One region of the Microbispora sp. NPDC049633 genome, then DNA from elsewhere that is predicted to be linked to it. Evidence: riboswitches for the same ligand, from Rfam matches in the RefSeq annotation. Region 1 holds a riboswitch; each other region holds the start of a gene.
The links. A riboswitch is a leader RNA that binds a small molecule or an ion and turns the genes downstream of it on or off. The one in region 1 is predicted to bind cobalamin.
Positions count from the first base shown of each region.

Region 2: it holds a riboswitch for cobalamin, as region 1 does, so the genes downstream of both, AB0J39_RS36230 (ABC transporter substrate-binding protein) here and AB0J39_RS36705 (cobyric acid synthase) in region 1, are expected to answer to the same signal.
Region 3: it holds a riboswitch for cobalamin, as region 1 does, so the genes downstream of both, AB0J39_RS00650 (CbtB-domain containing protein) here and AB0J39_RS36705 (cobyric acid synthase) in region 1, are expected to answer to the same signal.

Region 1 covers NZ_JBFAOO010000281.1:2,868-6,132, reverse strand. Annotated here, with positions in the region: partial or broken gene AB0J39_RS36710 (cobaltochelatase subunit CobN) at 1-465, opposite strand, end outside; gene AB0J39_RS36705 (cobyric acid synthase) at 492-1,997, opposite strand; cobalamin riboswitch at 2,111-2,234, opposite strand; gene AB0J39_RS36700 (FtsX-like permease family protein) at 2,381-3,265, shown strand, end outside.
Region 2 covers NZ_JBFAOO010000268.1:485-3,749, reverse strand. Annotated here, with positions in the region: gene AB0J39_RS36235 (iron ABC transporter permease) at 1-974, opposite strand, end outside; gene AB0J39_RS36230 (ABC transporter substrate-binding protein) at 998-2,008, opposite strand; cobalamin riboswitch at 2,087-2,223, opposite strand; partial or broken gene AB0J39_RS36225 (acyltransferase) at 2,507-3,265, shown strand, end outside.
Region 3 covers NZ_JBFAOO010000001.1:129,628-132,892, forward strand. Annotated here, with positions in the region: gene AB0J39_RS00640 (SpoIIE family protein phosphatase) at 1-865, shown strand, start outside; gene AB0J39_RS00645 (STAS domain-containing protein) at 865-1,167, shown strand; cobalamin riboswitch at 1,224-1,353, shown strand; gene AB0J39_RS00650 (CbtB-domain containing protein) at 1,388-1,576, shown strand; gene AB0J39_RS00655 (CbtA family protein) at 1,585-2,325, shown strand; gene AB0J39_RS00660 (histidine phosphatase family protein) at 2,336-2,893, shown strand; gene AB0J39_RS00665 (hypothetical protein) at 2,890-3,081, shown strand.

The sequences.
Region 1 (3,265 bases):
GTAGATCACGCCGACCAGCGGGCGGCCCTCCCGGCGCTCCCGGCCGCGCCGCACGCCGTATTCGGGGGTGGCCCGGGGCGGCGCGAAGCCCTCGCCGGTCAGCAGGAGCGTGTCGGACAGGAAGCGCCGCAGCTCCGCCAGGTTGTCCGGGCCGCCCTCGGCCAGATAGGCGAGCGCCTGGGCCGCGACCCCCGACGGCACGGTGGACATCGCCATCAGCGCGGCGTCCGGGGCCTGCTCGCCGCCGAGCACGACCGTGGGCAGCCCGGCGGCCAGCACGGCGTCGAGCCCCTCGGGCCAGGAGCGCCTGCCCCCGAGCAGCCGGACGACGACGGCGTCCACACCGTCCACGAGGGCGGGCACGTCCTCGGGGGCCGTACGCGCGGGGTTGGCGACCCGCCAGCCGGCCCCGCCGCGGGTGGCGGCGAGCAGCTCGGTGTCGGCGGTGGACAGCAGCAGCAGCATCGTCGGCGGCATCGTCGGCGGCATCGTCATGGGCGGTCCTCCCGCAACGTGATCTCGGCGGTGGGCAGGCCGGTGGGCAGGCCGCGCTCGATGAGCCGCCACACGGCCTCGGTGTCCAGGTGCTCCTCGACGAGGTCGCCCAGCGCGTCGAGACGGGCCTCCCGGTGCGCGGCGAACGCGCCGGTCCCCGGCAGCCAGGCCCGGCCCGCGACGGCGGCGACCTCGGTGAGGAAGGCCCGGCGGAAGCCGTCCCGCTCGAACAGGCCGTGCCAGGTCGTGCCCCACACCGCGCCAGCGCGGCAGCCGTCGAGGAAAGGCTCGCCTCCGTCGGGGGTCACCCGGCCGTGGTGGATCCGGTAGCCGGTCACCTCGTGGCCCCGCCACTCGCCCTTCGCGAGCGTGAGCACCTTGTCCGGCGCGTACGCCGTGCGGGCGGGCAGCAGGCCGAGACCGGGCACGCGGCCCGCCCGGCTCTCCACGTCGTCGTCGATGACCGTGCCGAGCATCTGGAATCCGCCGCAGATCCCTAGCACCGGGCCGCCCTCGGCGGCGCGGCGGCGCAGCGCCTCGTCCAGGCCGCGCTCGCGCAGCCAGGCGAGGTCGCCGACGGTGGCGCGGGTGCCGGGCAGCACGACGAGGTCGGCGTCGGAGAGCTCGGCGGGGGCGGTGACCAGGCGCACGCTCACCCCCGGTTCGGCGGCCAGCGCGTCGGCGTCGGTGACGTTGGACATCCGCGGCAGCCGTACGAGGGCCACGCGCAGGACCTCACGCCCGACCGGCGGGGTGATCAGGCCGGGACGGCTGTCGAGGTCGAGGGAGTCCTCCACGTCGAGCCAGAGCCCGGACCGCCACGGCAGCACGCCGAGACACGGACGGCCCGTCGCCTCCGCCAGCCAGTCGAGCCCCGGCCGCAGCAGCGCGAGGTCGCCCCGGAACTTGTTGACCACGAAGCCGACGATGTGCCGCTGGTCGTGCCGGTCGAGCACGGCGAGGGTGCCGGCGAAGTGCGCGAGCACGCCGCCCCTGTCGATGTCGCCGACGACCAGCGCGGGCAGGCCGGCGGCGCGGGCCAGGCCCATGTTGGCGATGTCGCGGTCGCGCAGGTTGACCTCGGCCGGGCTGCCCGCGCCCTCGCAGATCACCACGTCGTAGCGGCGGCGCAGGCCGTCCAGCGCGTCGAGGGCGACGTCGAGCAGGCGCATCTTGTGGTCGCGGTAGGACAGGGCGTCCACGTCGGCGTGCGCCCGGCCGAGCACGACGACGTGGGAGTGCCGCTCCCCGGCCGGTTTGATGAGCACGGGGTTCATCGCGGCCTCGGGCTCGACGCGGGCCGCCGCGGCCTGCATCGCCTGGGCCCGCCCGATCTCGCCGCCGTCGGCGGTGACCATGGAGTTGAGCGCCATGTTCTGCGCCTTGAACGGCGCGACCCGTACGCCGCGCCGGGCCAGCCACCGGCACAGGCCGGCCACCAGGACGCTCTTTCCGGCATCGGAGGTCGTGCCCGCCACGAGCAGGCCGCCACCGGCGGGCACGTCAGGTGACGGAGCGCGATACCGGCAGCGAGGCGCGTCTGCGCAGGCCTGTCCGGGCCATGGCATGTCCCCCCTGGGGGTGTCCGCGCCCCCGGTAGAAGGTCCGACGGCCGGAGTATCCTGGCTCCCGGATCGGCGCTCCCCTCAGCCTTCCCGCCCGTGGTGGGCAGTGGCGTGGGTGAGGGTCGCTCCCCGGTGACAGTGGCGGGACCGCGCCGGATTCACACCGGCTTCCTCCGCGTCCGTCGCTTGCGGTGGTCAACATACACCTTTGTGCCGGATGTCCCGCAAGCGTGGTCTGTCTGATCTAGCGGGAACGCTAGGTGCGCCGCACGACGAACATAACGGTGGCGCTTCCCGATCATGCTTGTCATGATGCCGTGATGAGCGTGGTCGGGATGCTCCGGCGCGTGCTGGCCGAGCCCCTCCTGCTGGCCGCCGCGTTCGGCTCCATCCTGCTCGCCACCACGGCGATCTCGGCTCTGCTGCTGCACGCGGGGTCGGCGACCCAGGCGGGTGTCCGGCGGGCCCTGGAGACGGCGCCGCTCGCCGCCACCGCCACGGTCGTCACCTCCTCGGTCACGTCCGGGGACTTCGCCGCGATCGACCGGGCCGTCCGCGCGGGGGTCGCCCACGCCCACCAAGAGGTGCCCGTACGGGTCACCGTACGCGTCGAGTCCGCCTCCTACACCATTGAGGGACAGGATCGCGGCGGTCAGCCCGTCCTGACCCGGTTCACCGCGTACGAGGGACTGGACGGCCAGGCGGACCTGGTGAGCGGGCGCTGGCCCACGGAAGAGACGGCGGCGGCGCTCTCGGAGCAGGCCGCCCGGGCGATGGGAGTGTCGGCCGGCGACGAGTTCACCGTCGTCGGACGCCTGGACGGAGAGCCGGTCCGCGTGCACGTCACCGGCGTCTTCCGGCTCCGCGACCCCGACGACCCGCGCTGGAAGGGGGAGACCCTGCTGCGTTACGGCACGCAGACCGGCGACTTCACCTCCCACGGACCCCTGGTCGTGCCGGAGGGCACCTTCCTCGGCCGCTTCGGGACCGGAGTCTCGGCCCGCTGGCTCGCCGAACCCGACCTGCGCCGGCTCTCCCCCGACCGGCTGCGGTCGTTCGCGGCGTCGGTCGCCGGGACCTCCGCCGCCGTGCGGTCCGGCTGCCCCCGGTGCACGGTCACCGAGACGCTGTCCGGCACGCTGCTGCGGCTCGACCGCGGCGCCCTGGTCGCCCGCTCGACCATGCTGGTGCCGGTGCTCCAGCTG
Region 2 (3,265 bases), on a different contig from region 1:
ACCACCCCGATCGGCAGCTCGGCCGGCGCGAGCACCGTGCGGGCGATCGTGTCGGCGAGCACGAGGAACGCCGCGCCGCCGAGGAACGACAGCGGCAGCACGATCCGGTACGACCAGCCGGCGAGCCGCCTGACCACGTGCGGCACGACGATCCCGACGAACGCGATCAGCCCGCTGACCGCGACCGCCGCCGCGGTGGCGAGCGAGGCGGCCAGCACCACGGCGAATCGCACGCGCGCCGCGTGCAGGCCGAGGCTGACCGCCTCCTCGTCGCCGACCGACAGCACGTCGAGCAGCCGCCCGTGCAGCAGCATGACGACGGTCGACACCACGGCGTACGGCGCGATCATGCGGACCTGGTCCCAGCCGCCGCCGACGTCGCCGAGGATCCAGGCGTAGATCCGCGGCAGTTCCTGCACCTTGAGCTGCTGCACGAAGGTCTGGATCGCGGTGAGGAACGAGGTGACCGCGACCCCGGCGAGCACCAGGGTCGCGGTGCCGCCGCCCCGGCCCGCCGTGTGGCCCAGCGCGTACGCGAGGAACACCCCGCCGACGGCCCCGGCGAAGGCGGCGACCGGCACCGCGGTCACCCCGGCCTCGCCGCCCAGGAAGACCACGACGAGCGTGACCGTGAGGCCGGCCCCGGACGCCGCGCCGAGCAGGTACGGGTCGGCCAGCGGGTTGCGGAACACACCCTGGTAGCCCGCTCCCGCCATGGCCAGCAGCCCGCCGACGACGGCGGCGAGCAGCACCCGGGGCACCCGGAGCTGGAACAGCAGGTTCTCTTCGACCTGCGCGAGCCCCGAGTGCAGGGACACCAGCGGCAGCCGGTCGAGCAGCGCCAGTCCGATGGCGCGCGGCGAGATGCCCGCCGCGCCCACCGCCAGGCCGGCGGCGAGGCTGGCCGCCAGCACGGCGGACGCGACGAGCAGCGCCCGCCAGCGCCGGGCCGGGGTCACGGCGTCACCACGCATTCACCGGCCACGCGTTCACGGGCTCAGCTCGCCGCCTTCTGCACGGCGTCGCCGACGGCCTGGGCGAGATCGGCGACCCGCGGTCCCCAGCGGGAGGCGATGTCGTCGTCCAGCTCCACCACGCGGCCCTTCTTCACCGCGGACAGGCCGGACCAGCCGGGCCGCTTGGCCAGCGTGGCGGCGTTCTGGCCGCAGCACTTGGTGTCACCCAGGAAGATCAGGTCGGGGTCGGCCTTGGCGATGAACTCCGCCGACAGCTTGGGGTATCCGCCCGCCGCGTCGGGCGCCTCGTCGGCGATGTTCTTCAGCCCGAAAAGGTTGTAGACCTGCCCGATGAAGGTGCTCGACGTCGCCGCGTAGGGCGTGCTGTCCAGCTCGTGGTAGTACGTCAGGCTCTTGCCCTTCGGCGCCGCCGCCGCGAGGGCGTCGATCTTCTGCTTGACGCCGTTCGCCACCTCCTCGGCCTTGGCCGTGTTGCCGGTGGCCGCGCCGAGGTCCCTGATCTGGTCGTAGGTGTCGTCCAGCTTGGTCGCGGCGGGTTCGAGCAGCACCGGCACGCCGACCTTCCCCAGACCGGCCACGACGCCTTCCAGGTCGTTGGCGAGCACGACGAGGTCGGGCTTGGCGGCCACGATCGCCTCGACGTTGGGCTTGAACCCCGACAGCGAGGTCTTCGGCGCCTCCGGCGGGTAGTTCGACTGGTCGTCCACCGCCGACACCTGCGCGCCCGCGCCGATCGCGAAAAGGATCTCGGTGGCCGTGGGCGAGAGCGACACGATGTGCTCGGGGCGCTTGGAGATGGTCACCGCGCCGTTTCCGGCCTGCACGGTGACGGGGAAGGCGCCCTGCCCCCCGGTGGTCGAGGCGCCGGTGGTCGAGGCGCCGGTGGTCGAGGCGGCGGTGGTCGAGGCGGCGGTGTTCGAGACTGCGGGGGCGGGGTCCGCGGACGTGGCGGCGCCGTCGGTCTGACCGCAGCCGGCCAGTCCGAGCACGCCCAGCACCACACCCGCGACGGCCGTGCGTACGGGCCTCACGAGGGTCCTCCATCAGGGGGAATGCCGGGAATCGAGGGACCCGCTGGAAGCGACGGATCACCCTTTTCCACGAGGGTCGATGGCGTCGGCGCGCAGCGCAGGCGACCTGGCTCGTCCCCGGGGGCGGGGAACCACAGTTGCGGGACAGCGCCGGATTCTCACCGGACTTCGCTACGCGGCGCGCGTCGGACGCAACGGTACCAATCCCCTGTCCGGCGTCCGCCCCCGGCCCGTCCGCGCATGGACGGCCGGGGCTCCTGCCTGGGCGTACGCGGGGATGGTAGGGCAGGCCCCACCATCGCGGTAGGGGCCACCCAAGATCGGAAGTAGGGACCGCGTCGCTGTGCCGGCCGGGGCCGCGGCGGGACGCTTGAACCGCTCGCGAGGCCCGGGCCCCCGAGCCAGCGACCACCGCGACCACCGCGACCACCGCGGCTTCGAGCCCCCACCGCCCGCAGGCGCACCAGTCCGCCGGCCGACACAGCGAAGGCGTCCCCCATGTCCCTGACCATGCTTCCCCCCGCTCCGGAAAGGGCCCCGGCCGCGCCCGCGCCACGGGACCGCTTCATCGACGTCCTGCGCGTCTTCGGGATGGTCCTCGTGGTCGTCCAGCACTGGACGATGCCGGTCCTGTCGTACGCCCAGGGACGGCTGACCACGGGCAACGCCCTGGCGGCGGTGCCGTACGTCACCTGGATCTCGCAGGTCATGCCGCTGGTCTTCTTCGCCGGGGGCGCGGCCAACGCGATCAGCTTCGGGTCCGCCGCCCGCCGGGGCGGGACGGCCCGGGAGTGGACGGCGCGGCGGGTGCGCCGCCTGGCCTGGCCGGTGGTGCCGCTCGCGGTCCTGTGGCTGCCGCTCCCCCACCTCCTGGAGGCCCTCGGCATGCCCGCGCAGCCGGTGGAGGTGGCCGCGCGGACGGTCGGCCAGCTGCTCTGGTTCCTCGCGGTCTACCTGCTGGCCGTGGTGGCCACGCCGCACCTGCTGCGGGTGCGGGCCGGAGTGGCCCTGCCGGTGCTGGCGGGCGGCGCGGTGCTGATGGACGTGGTCCGGTTCTCCGGTCTGGAGGCCGCCGGCTACCTCAACGTGGCGTTCGTCTGGCTGGCGGTCCACCAGGTCGGGATCCGGTACGCCGAGGGCGGCCTTGAGTGGCTGACGGGACGTCGGGCCGCCGGGCTCGCGGTGGCCGGGTTCGCGATGGTGGCGGCCCTCGTGGCGACCGGGCCCTACCCCGCCAGCATGATCGGGATGCCGGGG
Region 3 (3,265 bases), on a different contig from region 1:
CAGCGCCTGCCGCGCGCTGCTCCTGCAGGACGACAGCCCGGCCCGCGTGCTCATGGCCCTCGACCAGTTCGCCGCCGGTGTCCCCGGAGCCCGGTGCACCACGGTCTTCTGCGGCGTCCTCGACCCGGAGACCGGGCACCTGTCGTACTCCAGCGCCGGACATCCCCCCGGCATCCTCGCCCACCCCGACGGCAGCACCGGCCTGCTCGACGGCGGACGTTCCGTCCCCCTCGCCGTCCGCCCGGGCGCGACGCGCCCGGAGGGCGAGGCGGTCATCCCCGCGCGTGCCACGCTCATGCTCTACACGGACGGCCTGGTCGAACGGCGTCGCAGCTCGCTGTATTCGGGCATCGACCAGGCCAGCCGAGCCGTACAGGACGGCAGGAACGTCGCGGTCGACGACCTCGCCACGCAGGTGATGATCCGCCTGGCGCCCGCCGACGGCTACGACGACGACGTCGCTCTGCTGCTCTACCGGCACCCGGCCCCGCTGGAGATGACGTTCCCCGCCGAGTCGTCGCAGCTCGCGCCCGTCCGCAAGGCGTTGCGGAGCTGGCTCGGCCAGTGCGACCTGCCTGCCCAGATCGTGCAGAACGTCCTGGTCGCCGCCGGTGAGGCGTGCGCCAACGCCATCGAGCACGGCCATCGCCACGCTCCGGGCGACGTCGTCCGCATCCGGGCCGAGGCGTCCGTCGACAACCTGCGCCTCACCGTCGCCGACACCGGCCGCTGGAAGTCCCCGCAACCCGAGGTGAACAGCCACCGCGGCCGCGGCGTCGCCCTCATGCGCGCCATGATGCAGCAGGTCACCATCACCCCTGGCCCGTCCGGCACCACCGTCGACATGCAGATGAGGATCGCCTGATGACCACGCCGCTCACCCTCACCCCCGGCCATGGCCCTGACGGCGCCGCCCTGCTGACCGTCGCCGGTGAGATCGACATGAGCAACACCGACACCCTCGCCGCCGCCCTCGACCGCACGCCGGGCCCCGTCGTCCTCGACCTGACCCTCGTCGAATACCTCGACAGCGCGGGCCTGAGCGTCCTGTTCGCCCACGCCGACCGCATCACCCTCATCGCCAACCCCCTGCTGAGCCCCGTCCTGACCATCTCCGGGCTCGCCGACCTCGCCACCGTCCGGGACGGCGATCCCGACGCCCGGTGAGGCCGGGTCCTGCGGTCTGACCGGTAGGCACCTCCGTGGAGGGTTGACGCGAACGGGAGGAAGGGATACGTTCCGGTAGATTTCACGATCGTCCAAGGGAAATCCGGTGAGATGCCGGTGCGGACGCGCCACTGTATCCGGGACGCACATCCCGGGAGCCAGGTCGCTTGGGCCTTCGTGACCTCGCATGGTGGGACGCGTCATCCCTGAGGAGGCCTGTATGAGTGGAATGTCCACTTCTTCTGTCATCCCGATCCCTCGGCTGAGGCTCTGGCTGCTGACCGTGCCGGTGTTGCTGCTGATCGCCTACCTGGTCCTGATGGACAACGGGGCGATCTCGCAGACCGGTGCCTATCTGCACGAGCTCATGCACGACGGGCGTCATCTGCTCGGCGTGCCCTGCCACTAGGCGCGGGCGTGGTACGCACCCTGGTGGTCAGGGGCCTGCTTCTGGGCCTGCTGGCCGGATTCATCGCGGGCGGCTTCGCCTTCGTCGTCGGCGAGCCGCGGGTCGAGAGCGCGATCGCGCTGGAGGAGGCCCACGCCGCGCACGGTCACGGTCACGACCACGGCGAGGAGGAACTGGTCGGTAGACCGGTGCAGAAGGCCGGATTGTTCCTCGCCACCGGCCTGTACGGGCTCGCGGTGGGAGGGATCTTCGCCCTCGCGTACGCCGCGCTGCGCGGGCGGATCGGCCCTCGGTCGGAGGGCGGGCTGGCGCTCGCCGCCGCCGGGACGGCGTTCGTGGCGATGATTCTGGTGCCGTTCGTGAAATATCCGGCGAACCCGCCGGCCGTCGGAGACCCGGAGACAATCAACAGCCGCACCGTGCTCTACCTGGTGATGGTCCTCGTCGGGCTCGCCGCGGCGGTGATCGCGGTGGCGACCGCGCGCAGAGTCACCGCGGGGCCCTGGGCGCGGTGGACCGCGGCGGCGCTGGCGTTCCTGGTCCCGGTGGTAGCCGCCTGGATTCTGCTGCCCACCGTCGACGAGGTGCCCGAGGGCTTCCCCGCCACCTTGCTGTGGCAGTTCAGGCTCGCGTCGCTGGGGACTCAGCTGGTCTTCTGGACGGCCTTCGGGGTGCTGTTCGGGTGGGTGAGCGACCGGGCGGCGGGACGCGCGCGGGCCGTCCCGGCCACCGCCGCCACGCAGAGCTGAGCCGGGCACGGTGCTGCTCGTCCGGCACGCCACCACGCCGGAGATGCGGGCCGCCCGGTTTCCCCTGACCGATCGCGACGCCGACCCGGCGAGCCTGGCCAGGGCCGCCGCCCTGGCTCCGCTGACGGCGGGCTCGGCCGGGTGGGCCGGTCCCGCCGTCGCCGCGCGCCAGACCGCCGCCGCCATCGGCCTGCGGGCGCGGGTGGCGCCGGCGCTCGCCGAGGCGGACGTCGGCCGGTGGCGCGGTCTGCCGTACGAGCAGGTCGCGCGGGAGGAGCCGGACGCCTTGGTGAGCTGGCTGACCGACCCCCACGTGGTTCCGCACGGCGGCGAGAGCCTGAGCGCGCACGCCGCGCGGGTCGCCGGCTGGCTCGACCTGATGCGCGCGGAGCCGGGGGTCGTCGCCGTGTGCGACGCGGGCACGATCCGGGCGGCGATCGGTCATGCGCTGGGGCTCGATCCGCCGGGCGCCGCCCTCTTCGATCTCGCGCCGCTGTCGGTCACCGAGTTGCTCGCCACGCGGGACGGCTGGCGGGTCGCCTACGTCAACCGGAAGGTCCCGTCGTGAGCCCGCGCGAACGCGGCGAGCCCGGCGGCGACGGCGCCCCCGTCACGGCACCGGCTCCCCGCCTGCTCGGCGCGCTCCGGGTCACCCTGGCGGTGCTCCCCGAGGTGCGGGAGCGCGGGCGGGGCCACGCCGGACGGCCGGACACCTGGCGGAAACGGCGGTCACTCTCCGAGCCGGCCGACGGCTGACTTCGGCCGCGCGCCTGGCGAAAGGCGCCCGGTGTCTCCCGCGCGCCGGCCGAGTTCCGCCGACATGCGCGAATGCGCGTTTTCCTCGCCGTACGCCGCCCGGGATCAGGCTGCACTTCTTCCCAATCCTTCTCCGACGCGGGAGTGCGCCGGATTTCCGGCCGGACCGGGAGTTTCGAACGGA